DNA from 2 places in the Streptomyces sp. NPDC028928 genome. Region 2 is predicted to be linked to the other one. Evidence: predicted binding sites of a transcription regulator. Region 2 holds the regulator's gene; the other holds the start of a gene.
What was found. The regulator HrcA, encoded in region 2, represses chaperone genes, less so after heat shock. The targets are predictions, from matches to a motif close to TTNGCACTCNGNNNNNCNGAGTGCNAA.
Positions count from the first base shown of each region.

Region 1: groL (chaperonin GroEL) is a predicted target of HrcA. The motif match lies at 4,143-4,169, and genes of this name have one in related genera.

Region 1 is NZ_JBVHVI010000003.1:122,279-129,350, reverse strand. Features, by position in the region: partial or broken gene ACZ4U1_RS09645 (hypothetical protein) at 624-1,527, shown strand; gene ACZ4U1_RS09640 (Uma2 family endonuclease) at 1,587-2,264, shown strand; gene groL (chaperonin GroEL) at 2,357-3,979, opposite strand; gene ACZ4U1_RS09630 (cold-shock protein) at 4,279-4,482, opposite strand; gene ACZ4U1_RS09625 (MoaD/ThiS family protein) at 4,932-5,207, opposite strand; gene thrC (threonine synthase) at 5,356-6,639, opposite strand; SAM riboswitch class I at 6,658-6,800, opposite strand; gene ACZ4U1_RS09615 (glucosyl-3-phosphoglycerate synthase) at 6,957-7,072, shown strand, end outside.
Region 2 is NZ_JBVHVI010000002.1:529,945-537,016, forward strand. Features, by position in the region: gene ACZ4U1_RS08195 (SpoIIE family protein phosphatase) at 1-1,467, shown strand, start outside; gene hemW (radical SAM family heme chaperone HemW) at 1,495-2,727, shown strand; gene ACZ4U1_RS08205 (Uma2 family endonuclease) at 2,795-3,307, shown strand; gene ACZ4U1_RS08210 (DUF3097 domain-containing protein) at 3,285-4,100, opposite strand; gene ACZ4U1_RS08215 (MBL fold metallo-hydrolase) at 4,170-4,892, opposite strand; gene hrcA (heat-inducible transcriptional repressor HrcA) at 5,055-6,071, shown strand; gene dnaJ (molecular chaperone DnaJ) at 6,072-7,072, shown strand, end outside.

The sequences.
Region 1 (7,072 bases), on a different contig from region 2:
CCCACCCCTCGCCCCACCGGCCGCAAGCCGCTATGCCGACCCGGCGTGCAGGCGAGACGCGACCGCGCACCCCACCCACCCACCGCTCGCCGCCAAACCCACCCGGCGTGCTGGCGAGGCGCGGGCGCGCACGCCCCACCGGGCGGAAGCCGCTGAGCAGACCCGGCGTCCATGCGAGGTGCGAGCGCGTGCCCTCGCCGACGGTGCGCAGCCAGCCCACCCAAGGGCCCGGTGCCGGGCTGGGCAACCGGCTTTCCGGGCCGCTCGCTCGCTTCTTGCCCGGGCTGGAGCGAGGTGTGTCAAGGGTGGGCCGGAGGCCCATCGGCGAAGCCGACGCGCAGCGCCCTTGACTCGCCTCGCGGAAGCCCGACACTGGCCGAGAAGCGGGCGGCCCCAACAGCCACGTACCAACTCCCGGGGCTCAAGTCCCCAGCTCCGAGCGCCCTTTACAAGGAACGGGTGTGGGTCCCAACCCACCCACCCACCCCGCGAGTTGACTTCACGCGTTCGACTTGTGACGCACTGTCACGACGCTCTAGCGTGCCCGCATAACGAACAGCCCCCGCCCGGTGCGGCAACACCTGCGGGGGCTTGACCGACGAGACCGGAACGGCCCCGATCCCATGGCTGAAGCCAAGCTTAGTGCCGCCTCCCTCCCCGCGCACGCGTCCCCGCACCCCATGTCCAATCCGGGTTACGGCAAGCGCTCCGCGCCCGACCGACTTCCGCGCACGAAGCACGACTTCACGCATCTCCCGCCCCGCGAAGCCGCCATCGCCGCCTACATCGACCGGCTCCCGAACGGCGCCGACATCTCGGTGAAAACGCTGGCCAAACACCTCCCCTACGGCCAGTGCGCCCTCCGCACCGCCCTCAACCGCCTCCAGCAGGCCGGGCACTTGAGGCGGGGACGGGAGCGGCTGGAGACGAAGACAGGCGGCTCGCGCTGGATCACCCGATCGTGGTGGTCTCGTACGGCACGTGACGACAGCTGGTGGGCGAGGTTCACCCGGGGCGACGTACCGGAACCGGAGCCGCCGCCGGGGGCGCCGGGCGAGCGCGCCCGTCCCACCCGCTCCCGCGCCCACATCCTGCTCGCCGCGCTGGGGCGTACGGCCCCGGTGCTGTCCCTCTCCGCCGCCGACTGCACCGCCCTCGCCCCGCTGCTGACGGAGTGGTTCGTGCGCGGTGCCACCGACGAGGGCGTGATCCGCACGCTGACCGAGGGCCTGCCCGCCTCCGTCCACCACCCCGCCGCCCTGGTCCGCCACCGCCTCACCGCCAAACTCCCCCCCGGAACCGGAACCGGAACCCGTCCCCCGCCCACCCCGCCGCGTCCTGGAGTGCGCGGAATGCGGCGTGCCGGGGCGGCCGGAGGCGCTGCCGGGGGGCGTGTGCAGACGGTGCCGGGGTGAACGCGCCCCCGCCCACCCCCATACGCCCCTGCCAGCCCCCGCAGTCCACGCCCGCGCGGGTGAGATCCGGGCTGCGATGTCTCTGAGGCGACAAGAGAGGACACCCGTGTGACCGCACCTACGGTCCGACGACACCACTCCGGGGCACGATGGAGGGGAGGAGGCGACGCCATGACCCCCAGCACCGCCCAGCGCCCGCAGATGTCCGTCGAGGACTTCGAGGAGCTCGCCCGCAGGGCACCGGAGAACGTACAGCTCGAACTCATCAACGGACGGCTGTACGTCAAGGGCGACCGTATCTCGCCCGAGGACTTCGAGGAGCTCGCCCGTCAGGCACCCGAGGGCGTCAAGCTCGAACTCATCGACGGAAAGCTAGAGGTCAAGCCGTTGCCGGACCAGCGTCACCGGGCCATCGTCGTATGGCTCAGCCGGCTGTTCATGCAGCGACGTCCCGACCTGGCTCTGTACCCCGAACAGGGACTCAAGGTCGGGGCCTACCGCAAGGGGCACGCCTGCGCTGACGGTGCGCTGGCACCCTTCGATCACTTCATCGCCCAGGAAGGAGACTGGGCGGACCCCGACGGCGTCCTCATGGTCGTGGAAGTCACCTCTCGCGACCGCGACACCGACCGACGCGACCGCATCGACAAGGTCCGTGGCTACGCCGAAGCCGGCATCCCCGTCTACCTGCTGATCGATCGGGACGTCGACGAGCTGGTCGTACACAGCAACCCCGTGGGCGGTGTCTATCAGCAGCGCCCCTCGTACCCGTACGGCGCCACCGTCCAGCTTCCTCCGCCCGTGAGCATCGACCTCGACACCGAGAAACTCAAGGACTACGCCGACTGAGCCACCCGGAAACGCCCGAAGGCGGCACCCCCAGCCAGAAGCTGGACGTACCGCCCTCGGTCCGTAGGACAGGCGATCAACCCTCAGGTCGATCAGAAGTCCATGTCACCGCCCGGCATGCCGCCGCCGGCCGGCGCGGCGGCCTTCTCCGGCTTGTCGGCGATGACGGCCTCGGTGGTGAGGAACAGCGCGGCGATGGAGGCGGCGTTCTGCAGCGCGGAACGGGTCACCTTCGCCGGGTCGATGATGCCCTCGGCGACCAGGTCGACGTACTCGCCGGTCGCGGCGTTCAGGCCGTGGCCCGGGGTGAGGTTGCGGACCTTCTCCACCACGACGCCGCCCTCGAGGCCGGCGTTGACGGCGATCTGCTTCAGCGGGGCCTCCAGGGCGATGCGCACGGCGTTGGCGCCGGTCGCCTCGTCACCCTCCAGCTCCAGCTTCTCGAAGACCTGGGAGGCCTGCAGCAGGGCCACGCCACCACCGGCGACGATGCCCTCCTCGACGGCCGCCTTCGCGTTGCGGACGGCGTCCTCGATGCGGTGCTTGCGCTCCTTCAGCTCGACCTCGGTCGCGGCACCGGCCTTGATGACGGCCACGCCGCCCGCGAGCTTGGCCAGGCGCTCCTGGAGCTTCTCGCGGTCGTAGTCGGAGTCGCTGTTCTCGATCTCGGCGCGGATCTGGTTCACGCGGCCGTTGACCTGCTCGGAGGAGCCGGCACCGTCGACGATGGTGGTCTCGTCCTTGGTGATGACGACCTTGCGGGCGCGGCCCAGGAGGTCCAGGGTCGCGTTCTCCAGCTTGAGGCCGACCTCCTCGGAGATGACCTCGCCGCCCGTGAGGATGGCGATGTCGCCGAGCATGGCCTTGCGGCGGTCGCCGAAGCCCGGGGCCTTGACGGCGACGGACTTGAAGGTGCCGCGGATCTTGTTGACGACCAGGGTCGACAGGGCCTCGCCCTCGACGTCCTCGGCGATGATCAGCAGCGGCTTGCCCGACTGCATGACCTTCTCCAGGAGCGGGAGCAGGTCCTTGACCGAGGAGATCTTGGAGTTGGCGATGAGGATGTACGGGTCCTCGAGCACCGCCTCCATGCGCTCCATGTCGGTCGCGAAGTAGGCGGAGATGTAGCCCTTGTCGAAGCGCATGCCCTCGGTGAGCTCGAGCTCCAGGCCGAAGGTGTTGCTCTCCTCGACGGTGATGACGCCTTCCTTGCCGACCTTGTCCATGGCCTCGGCGATCAGCTCGCCGATCTGGGTGTCGGCGGCGGAGATGGACGCGGTGGAGGCGATCTGCTCCTTGGTCTCGACGTCCTTCGCCTGCTCCAGCAGGGCGGCGGAGACGGCCTCGACGGCCTTCTCGATGCCGCGCTTCAGGGCCATCGGGTTGGCGCCGGCGGCGACGTTGCGCAGGCCTTCCTTGACCAGGGCCTGGGCGAGCACGGTCGCGGTGGTCGTACCGTCACCGGCGACGTCGTCCGTCTTCTTGGCGACTTCCTTGACCAGCTCGGCGCCGATCTTCTCGTACGGGTCCTCGAGCTCGATCTCCTTGGCGATGGAGACACCATCGTTGGTGATCGTGGGGGCGCCCCACTTCTTCTCGAGGACGACGTTGCGGCCCTTGGGGCCGAGCGTCACCTTCACGGCGTCCGCGAGCTGGTTCATGCCGCGCTCGAGGCCGCGCCGCGCCTCCTCGTCGAACGCGATGATCTTGGCCATGTGAAGTGGTCCCTCCAGGACTGGGGGTGATTCCTTCGGACCGCGCCCGCGCCCGCGACGGACGGCTCGCCGGCCTCGTGGTTCCTTGCCCCACCTGGCCCGCGGGCCTCACCGACCCGGTCCTTCACTGTCACTCTCACCTTCAGAGTGCTAACGCCAATGATTAGCACTCGGCATGGTCGAGTGCAAGCGCCTAGGGGGGTACGGCGCCCCCGTCAGCCGCCCGCGAACAGAGGCGTCCGGGGACGGCGAAGGGCCCGCACCCTCTGCGAGGTGCGGGCCCTTCGTACAAGAAACGTTCAGGCGGTGACGCGAACCATGTCGGCCTGCGGGCCCTTCTGGCCCTGCGAGATCTCGAACTCGACCCGCTGGCCCTCTTCCAGGGTGCGGTAGCCGTCCATCTGAATCGCGCTGTAGTGGACGAAGACGTCCGCACCACCGTCGACCGCGATGAAGCCGTACCCCTTCTCCGCGTTGAACCACTTGACGGTGCCCTGAGCCATGCCTAACTCCCCTATTACTGGCCCTTGCACAGATCCACACTTCGCGGACCCGGGTCAGACCTCACCCCCCATTGGTCGGGGGCGTGCGCCGGAACGCGTCGACCGCGGCTGAATGTATCTGTCCAACTGCCGTCTGCAACAGGTCAATCGGACGAGAATTCTGGACGCGAGCGGTCCGGAATCTGGGGAGAATTCACCCGAATTCGGGGCAAGTCGGGCCCCATAAAAGCCGCAAAAGCCACAGAGAACCCCCACACTTTGGCTACTTCTTGTCGGGGCGCGCGGCATGTTTCCAGGGCCCGTGACTCGAAGGTCCAGCCCGTGTTCCCCAACTCTACCGCGCTCAATCACACAGAATTGCCCCCTCCGCTTCTCTCACGGAGGGGGCAATCCGATGAACAGCCGGTAATCGGCGTTACCGACGGTAATGAGCGGACATATGGACGGGCTCAGCCGCCCGCGACCGCCGGAATGATCGACACGCCGGCGCCGTCGGGCGTCGCCGTCTCCAGGCCCTGCTCGAAACGGACGTCGTCGTCGTTGACGTACACGTTCACGAACCGGCGCAGCTTGCCCTGGTCGTCCAGCACGCGCGCGGCGATGCCCGTGTGGTTCTTCTCCAGGTCGGCGATGACCTCGGCGAGCGTCGCGCCCTCGGCGGCGACCTCGGCCTGCCCGCCGGTGTAGGTGCGCAGGATGGTGGGGATGCGAACGGTCACGCTCATGCGGTGAGACCTCCGGTCGGGTTCACGGGTACGGCGGGGCAGCGCCCCAGGGGCTCGGGGCTGTGGTGAGTGTGCGGCTGCCGCCGCGCGGGCGCGACCGGCCACCACCGGTACGCGGGCCCGGTTCGGCCTTCCGGCGGAGCGCCTGTCATGCGAGGCCGGCCTCTCGGAAGGAGTCCAGGGTCGGGCGGATGGTGGCGGTGAGGCCGGTCCCGGCCACCGCGTCCAGGGTCTTCAGGCCGTCGCCGGTGTTGAGGACGACCGTAGTCTTCGCCGGGTCCAGCAGGCCCTCCTTGAGCAGCTTGCGGGTGACGCCGACGGTCACGCCGCCGGCGGTCTCCGCGAAGATGCCCTCCGTGCGGGCCAGCAGCTTGATGGCGTCCACGACCTCCTCGTCCGTCACGTCCTCCACGGCACCGCCGGTGCGGCGGGCGATGTCCAGGACGTACGGACCGTCGGCCGGGTTGCCGATGGCCAGGGACTTGGCGATGGTGTTCGGCTTCTGCGGGCGGACCACGTCGTGGCCGGCCTTGAAGGCGGTCGACACCGGGGAGCAGCCCTCGGCCTGCGCCCCGAAGATCTTGTACGGCTTGTCCTCGACCAGGCCGAGCTTGATCAGCTCCTGCAGACCCTTGTCGATCTTGGTGAGCTGGGAGCCGGAAGCGATCGGGACCACGATCTGGTCCGGGAGCCGCCAGCCGAGCTGCTCGCAGATCTCGTACGCCAGGGTCTTGGAGCCCTCCGCGTAGTACGGCCGCAGGTTGACGTTGACGAAGCCCCAGCCCTCGCCGGCCGGGTCGCCGATCAGTTCGGAGCAGAAGCGGTTGACGTCGTCGTAGTTGCCCTCGATGCCGACCAGCTCGCCGCCGTAGACCGCGGCCATGACGACCTTGCCCTGCTCCAGGTCGTGCGGGATGAACACGCAGGACCGGAAGCCGGCCCGGGCGGCGGCGGCGCCGACGGCACCGGCCAGGTTGCCGGTGGAGGAGCAGGAGAGGGTGGTGAAGCCGAAGGCGCGGGCGGCCTCCAGGGCCTGGGCGACGACCCGGTCCTTGAAGGAGTGGGTCGGGTTGCCGGAGTCGTCCTTCACGTACAGCCCGCCGGTCACGCCCAGCTCGCCCGCCAGGTTGTCGGCCTTGACGAGCTTGGTCCAGCCGGGGTTCAGGTTGGGCTTGTCGGCGACGTCCGCGGGCACCGGCAGCAGCGGCGCGTACCGCCAGATGTTCGCGGGACCGGCCTCGATGCGACGGCGCAGTTCCTCGGTGTCGTAGGCGGAGAAGTCGTAGGCGATCTCGAGTGGGCCGAAGCACTCCTCGCAGGCGAAGACCGGGCCGAGCGGCACGCGGTGACCGCACTCGCGACAGCTCAGTGCCGCGGCGGGGCCGAGGTCGACGGTGGATTCGCTGGAGGTGGCAACTGTCTGCACAGCCATGTGAGGCGAGGCCCTTTCTCCTCATCTTCCTCACGACGCATCTCGCCGTGAGACGGATTTGGCACCTTCCCTAGCCGGGAGCCTCGCTTGGAAGACGAGAATCGGCTGGAGGGTTGCCGGGGCTTCATCGGGCCGTGTCCCTCTGCCCCTCTGGATGAGCGGTATGCGGTTGTGGACGCCGGTCGACCCCCGACATGCGATGGTCATCGGCGTTGTTCAAGACTGTAACCGAAGGCCAGGACAGTTGAGATAGTCGTCCGAACCGCGAGATGGATCACACGGTGACGTGTGGTCGTGACAGTGAGGAGCCGCCGACCGTGCTGGAAGAAGTCGAGCGCTGGCTGAGCACCCGCTCCTGGTCCGTGGCCGACCGCCCGCTGCACCAGGTCCTGGCCGCCAAGCAGCGCACGGGCCAGACGATCAGCGTCGTCCT
Region 2 (7,072 bases):
CTGCGCCTCGTCGCCACGCTCGCCGAGTCCTGGGGCGTCACCTACCGCACCGGCGCCAAGACCGTGTGGGCGCGGCTGCCCCCGGGCGGCGGCGAGGTCCCGGACGGACCCGCCCCCGAGCCCGCCCTGGAGATCGCCGAGGACCTCGCCCCGAAGCCGCACCGCGCCGACGGCGACCGGGACTGGCTCGGCCGGGGCGCCCTGTCCTTCCTCGCCGAGGCCTCCGACCTGCTCGCCGGACAGCTGGACGAGAACCTGGTCGCCGCGCTCACCGGCCAGCTGATCGTGCCCCGGCTCGCCGACTGGTGCGCGGTCTGGCTGGAGGACGAGGCGACCGTCCGCGGCGGCTCCGGCAACGGGCCCGCCCGGGTCTGGCACGCCAGCGAGGCCCGCATCGAGGAACTGCGGTGCGCCCTGGAGAAGGAACCGCCGGGCCCGCCGGACGGGCTGCGCTCCGGCCCCGAGCACTACCCCTGGCCCGGCCACGCGCTCGGCCCGCGGGGCGCCCAGGGGACGGCGCTGTCGTACCGGCTGATCGCGGGCGGCCGACCGCTCGGCACGCTGGTCATCGGCCGGTGCGGGCCGGCGGGCTTCCCCGACGAGATCACCGGGCTGGTGGAGGACCTCGGCCGCAGGGTCGCGCTGGCCATCGGCGCGGCCCGCCAGTACGCCCGCCAGGCCACCATCAGCGCCGTCCTGCAGCGCGGCCTGCTGCCCGGCGCGGTCGCCGAGATCCCCGGCGTGCGCAGCGCGCTCGTCTACGAGCCCTGCGACAAGGGCGGCCCGAGCGGCGACTTCTACGACCTGTTCCCGGCGGGCGACGGCCGCTGGTGCTTCGCCGTCGGCGACGTCCAGGGCAAGGGCCCCGAGGCCGCCGTGGTGATCGGCCTCGCCCGCCCCTGGCTGCGGCTGCTCGCCCGCGAGGGCTACCGCGTCGCCGACGTCCTGGACCGCCTCAACCAGCTCCTCCTGGACGACGCCACGGAGGCCGCCGACGCCGCCGCCCGCGCGCTGGTCGCCGCCGGCGCCCGGCCCCTGGCCGGGGACGGCCCGCAGACCCGCTTCCTCTCGCTCCTCTACGGCGAGCTGCGGCCGTACGACGGCGGGGTCCGCTGCACCCTCGCCTCCGCCGGCCATCCGCTGCCGCTCGTCCTCAGCCCCGACGGCACCGTGCGCACCGCCGCCCGCCCGCAGACCCTGCTCGGCGTGGTCGAGGACGAGACGTACACCAGCGAGACCCTCGACCTGCGGCCCGGCGACAGCCTGTTGTGCGTCACCGACGGGGTGACCGAGCGGCGCTCCGGAACCCGCCAGTTCGACGACGGCGACGGGCTCGCCCGTGCGCTGTCCGGCTGCGCCGGGCTCAGCGCCGAGCTGATCGCTGAAAGGATCCGCCGCCTGGTCCACGACTTCGGCGGCGGCCTGCCCGAGGACGACCTGGCCCTGCTGGTGCTCCAGGCCGAGTAACGCCCCCGGTGCTGGACAATGGAAGGCATGCCTTCCGCACTCCCCGACGGCGAGCCCGTCCCCACCGACGGCGCGCTGCCCGCGCACGCGCTCGCCGGGGCCGCCGACCGCCCGCTCGGTTTCTACCTGCACGTCCCGTACTGCGCGACCCGCTGCGGCTACTGCGACTTCAACACCTACACCGCGACCGAGCTGCGCGGCACCGGCGGAGTGCTCGCCTCCCGGGACAACTACGCGGACACGCTGACCGACGAGATCCGCCTCGCCCGGAAGGTGCTGGGCGACGACCCGCGCGAGGTCCGTACGGTGTTCGTCGGGGGCGGTACGCCGACGCTGCTGGCCGCCGACGATCTCGTACGGATGCTGGGGGCGATCCGGGACGAGTTCGGGCTGGCGCCGGACGCCGAGATCACCACGGAGGCGAACCCGGAGTCCGTCGACCCCGCCTACCTCGCCACCCTCCGCGAGGGAGGCTTCAACCGGATCTCCTTCGGCATGCAGAGCGCCAAGCAGCACGTGCTGAAGATCCTGGACCGGACCCACACCCCCGGCCGCCCCGAGGCGTGCGTGGCGGAGGCGAGGGCGGCGGGCTTCGAGCACGTCAACCTCGACCTGATCTACGGCACCCCGGGCGAGAGCGACGACGACTGGCGGGCCTCCCTTGAGGCCGCCCTCGGCGCCGGCCCCGACCACATCAGCGCCTACGCGCTCATCGTGGAGGAGGGCACCCAGCTCGCCCGCCGGATCCGCCGGGGCGAGGTCCCGATGACGGACGACGACGTGCACGCCGACCGCTATCTGATCGCCGAGGAGATGCTGAGCGCGGCGGGCTTCGACTGGTACGAGGTCTCCAACTGGGCCACCTCCGAGGCGGGCCGCTGCCTGCACAACGAGCTGTACTGGCGGGGCGCCGACTGGTGGGGCGCCGGGCCGGGAGCCCACTCGCACGTGGGCGGGGTGCGCTGGTGGAACGTGAAGCACCCGGGCGCGTACGCGGCGGCGCTGGCGTCGGGGAAGTCGCCGGGTGCCGGGCGTGAGCTGCTGTCCGACGAGGACCGGCGGGTGGAGCGCATCCTGCTGGAGCTGCGGCTGCGGGAGGGCGTGCCGCTGTCCCTGCTGAAGGAGGAGGGGCTGGCGGCTTCCCGGCGCGCACTGGCGGACGGGCTCCTTCAGGAGGGCCCGTACGAGGAGGGGCGGGCCGTGCTGACGCTGCGGGGGCGGCTGCTGGCGGACGCGGTGGTGCGGGATCTGGTGGACTGATCACCCGGGTGAGTGAACCGGCGCGGGAGGCGGTTCAAGGGCCGTTCCGGGTTCGTGGGGTGCGGCTGTGAAAGACGAGCACCTGGTCAAGTTCTTCCTTGATCTGCAACCGCCTGAGGGAGCCAGGGCAGAGCTGCTACGGCGGACCATCGTCATGACGCCGAGTCCGGATGTGGTGCACAACGAGAACGTCTCGGCAGTGGTGGACCAGCTTCCCCGCACTCGTTGGTCCCGGCTTCAGACGCAGACCGTCGACATGCTCGATGACGTCAGCGCTCCGGTGCCGGATGTGGTGGTGGTCGAGCGTGGTGGCCCGAGGCGAGGGTCGATGATGCCCTCGGCGTCCGTCACGGGGGTGGTGGAGGTCGTTTCCAGGCAAAGCGTCGATCGGGACTACGGGATCAAGCGCTCGATCTACGCTGCGGCAGAGATGCCGGCCTACCTGATCATCGATCCCGTGCTGGCCCGGTGCCTACTCCTCACTGAGCCCGAGGGCGAAGGCGAGTATGCCGGTTACCGACGTCAGCGCAGGGCCGAGTTCGGCGCTTACGAGGACGTCAGGCCCCACCGCTACCCGTGACGAAGTCGATCAGCTCCTCCACCCTCCCCAGCAGCTCCGGCTCCAGGTCCTTGTAGGAGCCCACCCGCTTCAGGATCGCCTGCCACACCGCGCCGGTGTTCTCCGGCGGCCAGCCCAGGGCCCGGCACACGCCCGTCTTCCAGTCCTGGCCCTTCGGTACCGTCGGCCAGGCCGGGATGCCCAGCGAGGCCGGTTTCACCGCCTGCCAGATGTCGATGAACGGGTGGCCGACCACCAGCGCGTGTTCGCTGGTCACCGACTCCGCGATGCGCCATTCCTTCGTGCCCGGCAGCAGGTGGTCCACCAGGACGCCCAGGCGGGCGTCGGGGCCCGGGGCGAAGTCGGAGACGATCGCCGGCAGGTCGTCCACGCCCTCCAGGTACTCCACGACCACGCCCTCGACGCGCAGGTCGTCGCCCCACACCTTCTCCACCAGCTCGGCGTCGTGCCGGCCCTCCACGTAGATGCGGCCGGCGCGGGCCACGCGCGCGCGTGCCTGGGGGACGGCGATGGAGCCGGACGCCGTACGGGTGGGCCGTACCGGGGCCGAGGAGGCGGGCCGTACGAGCGTCACCACGCGGCCCTCCAGCAGGAAGCCGCGCGGCTCCAGCGGGAACACCCGGTGCTTGCCGAAGCGGTCCTCCAGGGTCACCGTGCCGGCCTCGCAGCGGATCACGGCCCCGCAGAACCCGGTACCGGGCTCCTCCACCACCAGGCCCGGCTCGGCCGGAACCTCCGGCACCGGCTTGGGCTTCTTCCACGGCGGGGTGAGATCGGCGGAGTACTGGCGCATTCGGATGACGATAGGAGAACCCGTACGGCGGTGCTCACGACACGCCGGAAACCTGTGCCGGAACGCCGCTCATCTCACGCCGAACCGCGCCGCCAGCTCGTCCCGCTGCCGTCGTACGAACCCCGCGTCCACCACCGCTCCGTGACCGGGCACGTACAGCGCGTCCTCGCCGCCCAGGGCCAGCAGACGGTCGAGGGCGTCCGGCCAGCGGGAGGGGACCGCGTCCGGGCCGGCCTGGGGCTCGCCGGACTCCTCCACCAGGTCGCCGCAGAAGACGATCTCCGGATCCCCCGGCACCAGGACCGCGAAGTCGTACGCGGTGTGGCCGGGGCCCACGTTGGCCAGCAGCGCCTGGCGGCCGCCGCCGAGGTCGAGGGTCCACTCGCCGGAGACCAGGTGCCGGGGCGGGACCAGGGCGTCCACCGCCTCGTCCGCGTCGGCCACCGGCAGCCCGTTGCGGATCGCGTCCAGGCGCAGCTCGTCGCGCTCGTACGCCAGCGCGGCGTCCAGGCCCACCGCCCCGTACAGCTCCGCCCCCGCGAACGCCGCCGCGCCGAAAACGTGGTCGAAGTGGGGGTGGGTGAGCGCGAGATGGGTCACACGGCCGCCCGCCAGTTCCTCGGCCCGCGCGCGCAGCCGGGCCCCCTCCGCCAGGCTGGAACCGGCGTCCACGAGGAGTGCCGTACCCTCCCCGAGGACCAGCCCCACCGTGCAGTCCCAGCCGGGCAGTCGGCACCGCCCCACCCCGGTGGTCAGCCGTTCCCACCCCAGCTCTTCCCAAGTCACGGTCATACCCGCGACGCTAGCGGTACGACCCGGTACGGCGGCCCGACCTTGCCCAGTGTGTACCCGACAGCCGTACACTGGGCCGGGGAACGCTGGCACTCGCATGGGAAGAGTGCCAGGCGGACGACCCGAAGGGACGAGGGGACGACGTGCTGGAGGTGCGCGCGAATGCTGAGTGAACGCAGGCTTCAGGTACTGCGCGCCATCGTCCAGGACTATGTGGGCACCGAGGAGCCGGTCGGGTCGAAGGCCCTGACCGAGCGGCACAACCTCGGCGTCTCCCCGGCGACCGTCCGCAACGACATGGCGGCCCTGGAGGACGAGGGGTACATCGCCCAGCCGCACACCAGCGCGGGGCGCATCCCCACCGACAAGGGCTACCGGCTGTTCGTGGACAAGCTCGCGGGCGTGAAGCCGATGACCGCGCCCGAGCGCCGTGCCATCCAGAACTTCCTGGAGGGCGCCGTCGACCTCGACGACGTGGTGGCGCGGACCGTGCGGCTGCTCGCGCAGCTCACTCGGCAGGTCGCCGTCGTGCAGTACCCGTCGCTGACCCGGTCCACGGTCCGGCACGTCGAGCTGCTCTCGCTCGCTCCGGCGCGCGTGATGCTCGTGCTGATCACGGACACCGGCCGGGTCGAGCAGCGCATGGTCGACTGCCCGGCGCCGTTCGGGGAGACCTCGCTGGCGGATCTGCGGGCACGGCTCAACAGCCGGGTCGCCGGCCGCCGGTTCACGGATGTGCCGAAGCTGGTCGAGGACCTGCCGGAGGCCTTTGAGCCGGAGGACCGCGGTACGGTCTCCACGGTGCTCTCCACGCTGCTGGAGACCCTCGTGGAGGAGAACGAGGAACGGTTGATGATCGGCGGCACCGCCAATCTCACCCGCTTCGTGCACGACTTCCCCCTCACGATCCGGCCCGTCCTGGAGGCACTGGAGGAGCAGGTCGTGCTCCTCAAGCTCCTCGGCGAGGCGAAGGACCCTGGCGTGACCGTGCGCATCGGCCACGAGAACGCCCATGAAGGACTCAACTCCACCTCCGTCGTGTCGGTCGGCTACGGTTCGGGCGGCGAGGCAGTCGCCAAGCTCGGCGTGGTCGGACCGACCCGCATGGACTACCCGGGAACGATGGGAGCGGTACGCGCAGTGGCACGGTACGTCGGACAGATCCTGGCGGAGTCGTAGGTGGCCACGGACTACTACGCCGTTCTCGGCGTGCGCCGCGACGCGTCGCAGGATGAGATCAAGAAGGCGTTCCGCCGGCTCGCGCGCGAGCTGCACCCGGACGTCAACCCCGACCCGAAGACCCAGGAGCGGTTCAAGGAGATCAACGCCGCTTACGAGGTGCTGTCGGACCCGCAGAAGAAGCAGGTCTACGACCTCGGCGGCGACCCGCTCTCCCAGTCGGGCGGGGCCGGCGCGGGCGGCTTCGGCGCCGGCGGCTTCGGCAACTTCTCCGACATCATGGACGCGTTCTTCGGCACGGCGTCGCAGCGCGGGCCGCGCTCGCGCACCCGGCGCGGCCAGGACGCGATGATCCGGATCGAGGTCGAGCTGGACGAGGCGGCCTTCGGGACCACCAAGGACATCCAGGTCGACACCGCGATCGTCTGCAACACCTGCAACGGGGAGGGTGCGGCGCCCGGCACGTCCGCGCAGACGTGTGACATGTGCCGCGGCCGGGGCGAGGTCTCCCAGGTCACCCGGTCCTTCCTGGGCCAGGTCATGACCTCCCGCCCGTGCCCCCAGTGCCAGGGCTTCGGCACGGTCGTGCCGACCCCCTGCCCGGAGTGCGCCGGCGACGGCCGGGTCCGCTCCCGCCGGACCCTGACCGTGAAGATCCCGGCCGGTGTCGACAACGGCACCCGGATCCAGCTCGCCGGCGAGGGCGAGGTCGGCCCCGGCGGCGGTCCGGCCGGTGACCTGTACGTCGAGATCCACGAGCTGCCGCACCCCACCTTCCAGCGGCGCGGCGACGACCTGCACTGCACGGTCACCATCCCGATGACGGCGGCGGCCCTCGGCACCAAGGTGCCGCTGGAGACGCTGGACGGCATGGAGGAGGTCGACATCCGGCCCGGCACCCAGTCCGGCCAGTCGATCCCGCTGCACGGCCGGGGCGTCACGCATCTGCGCGGCGGCGGCCGGGGCGACCTGATCGTGCACGTCGAGGTGACCACCCCGAC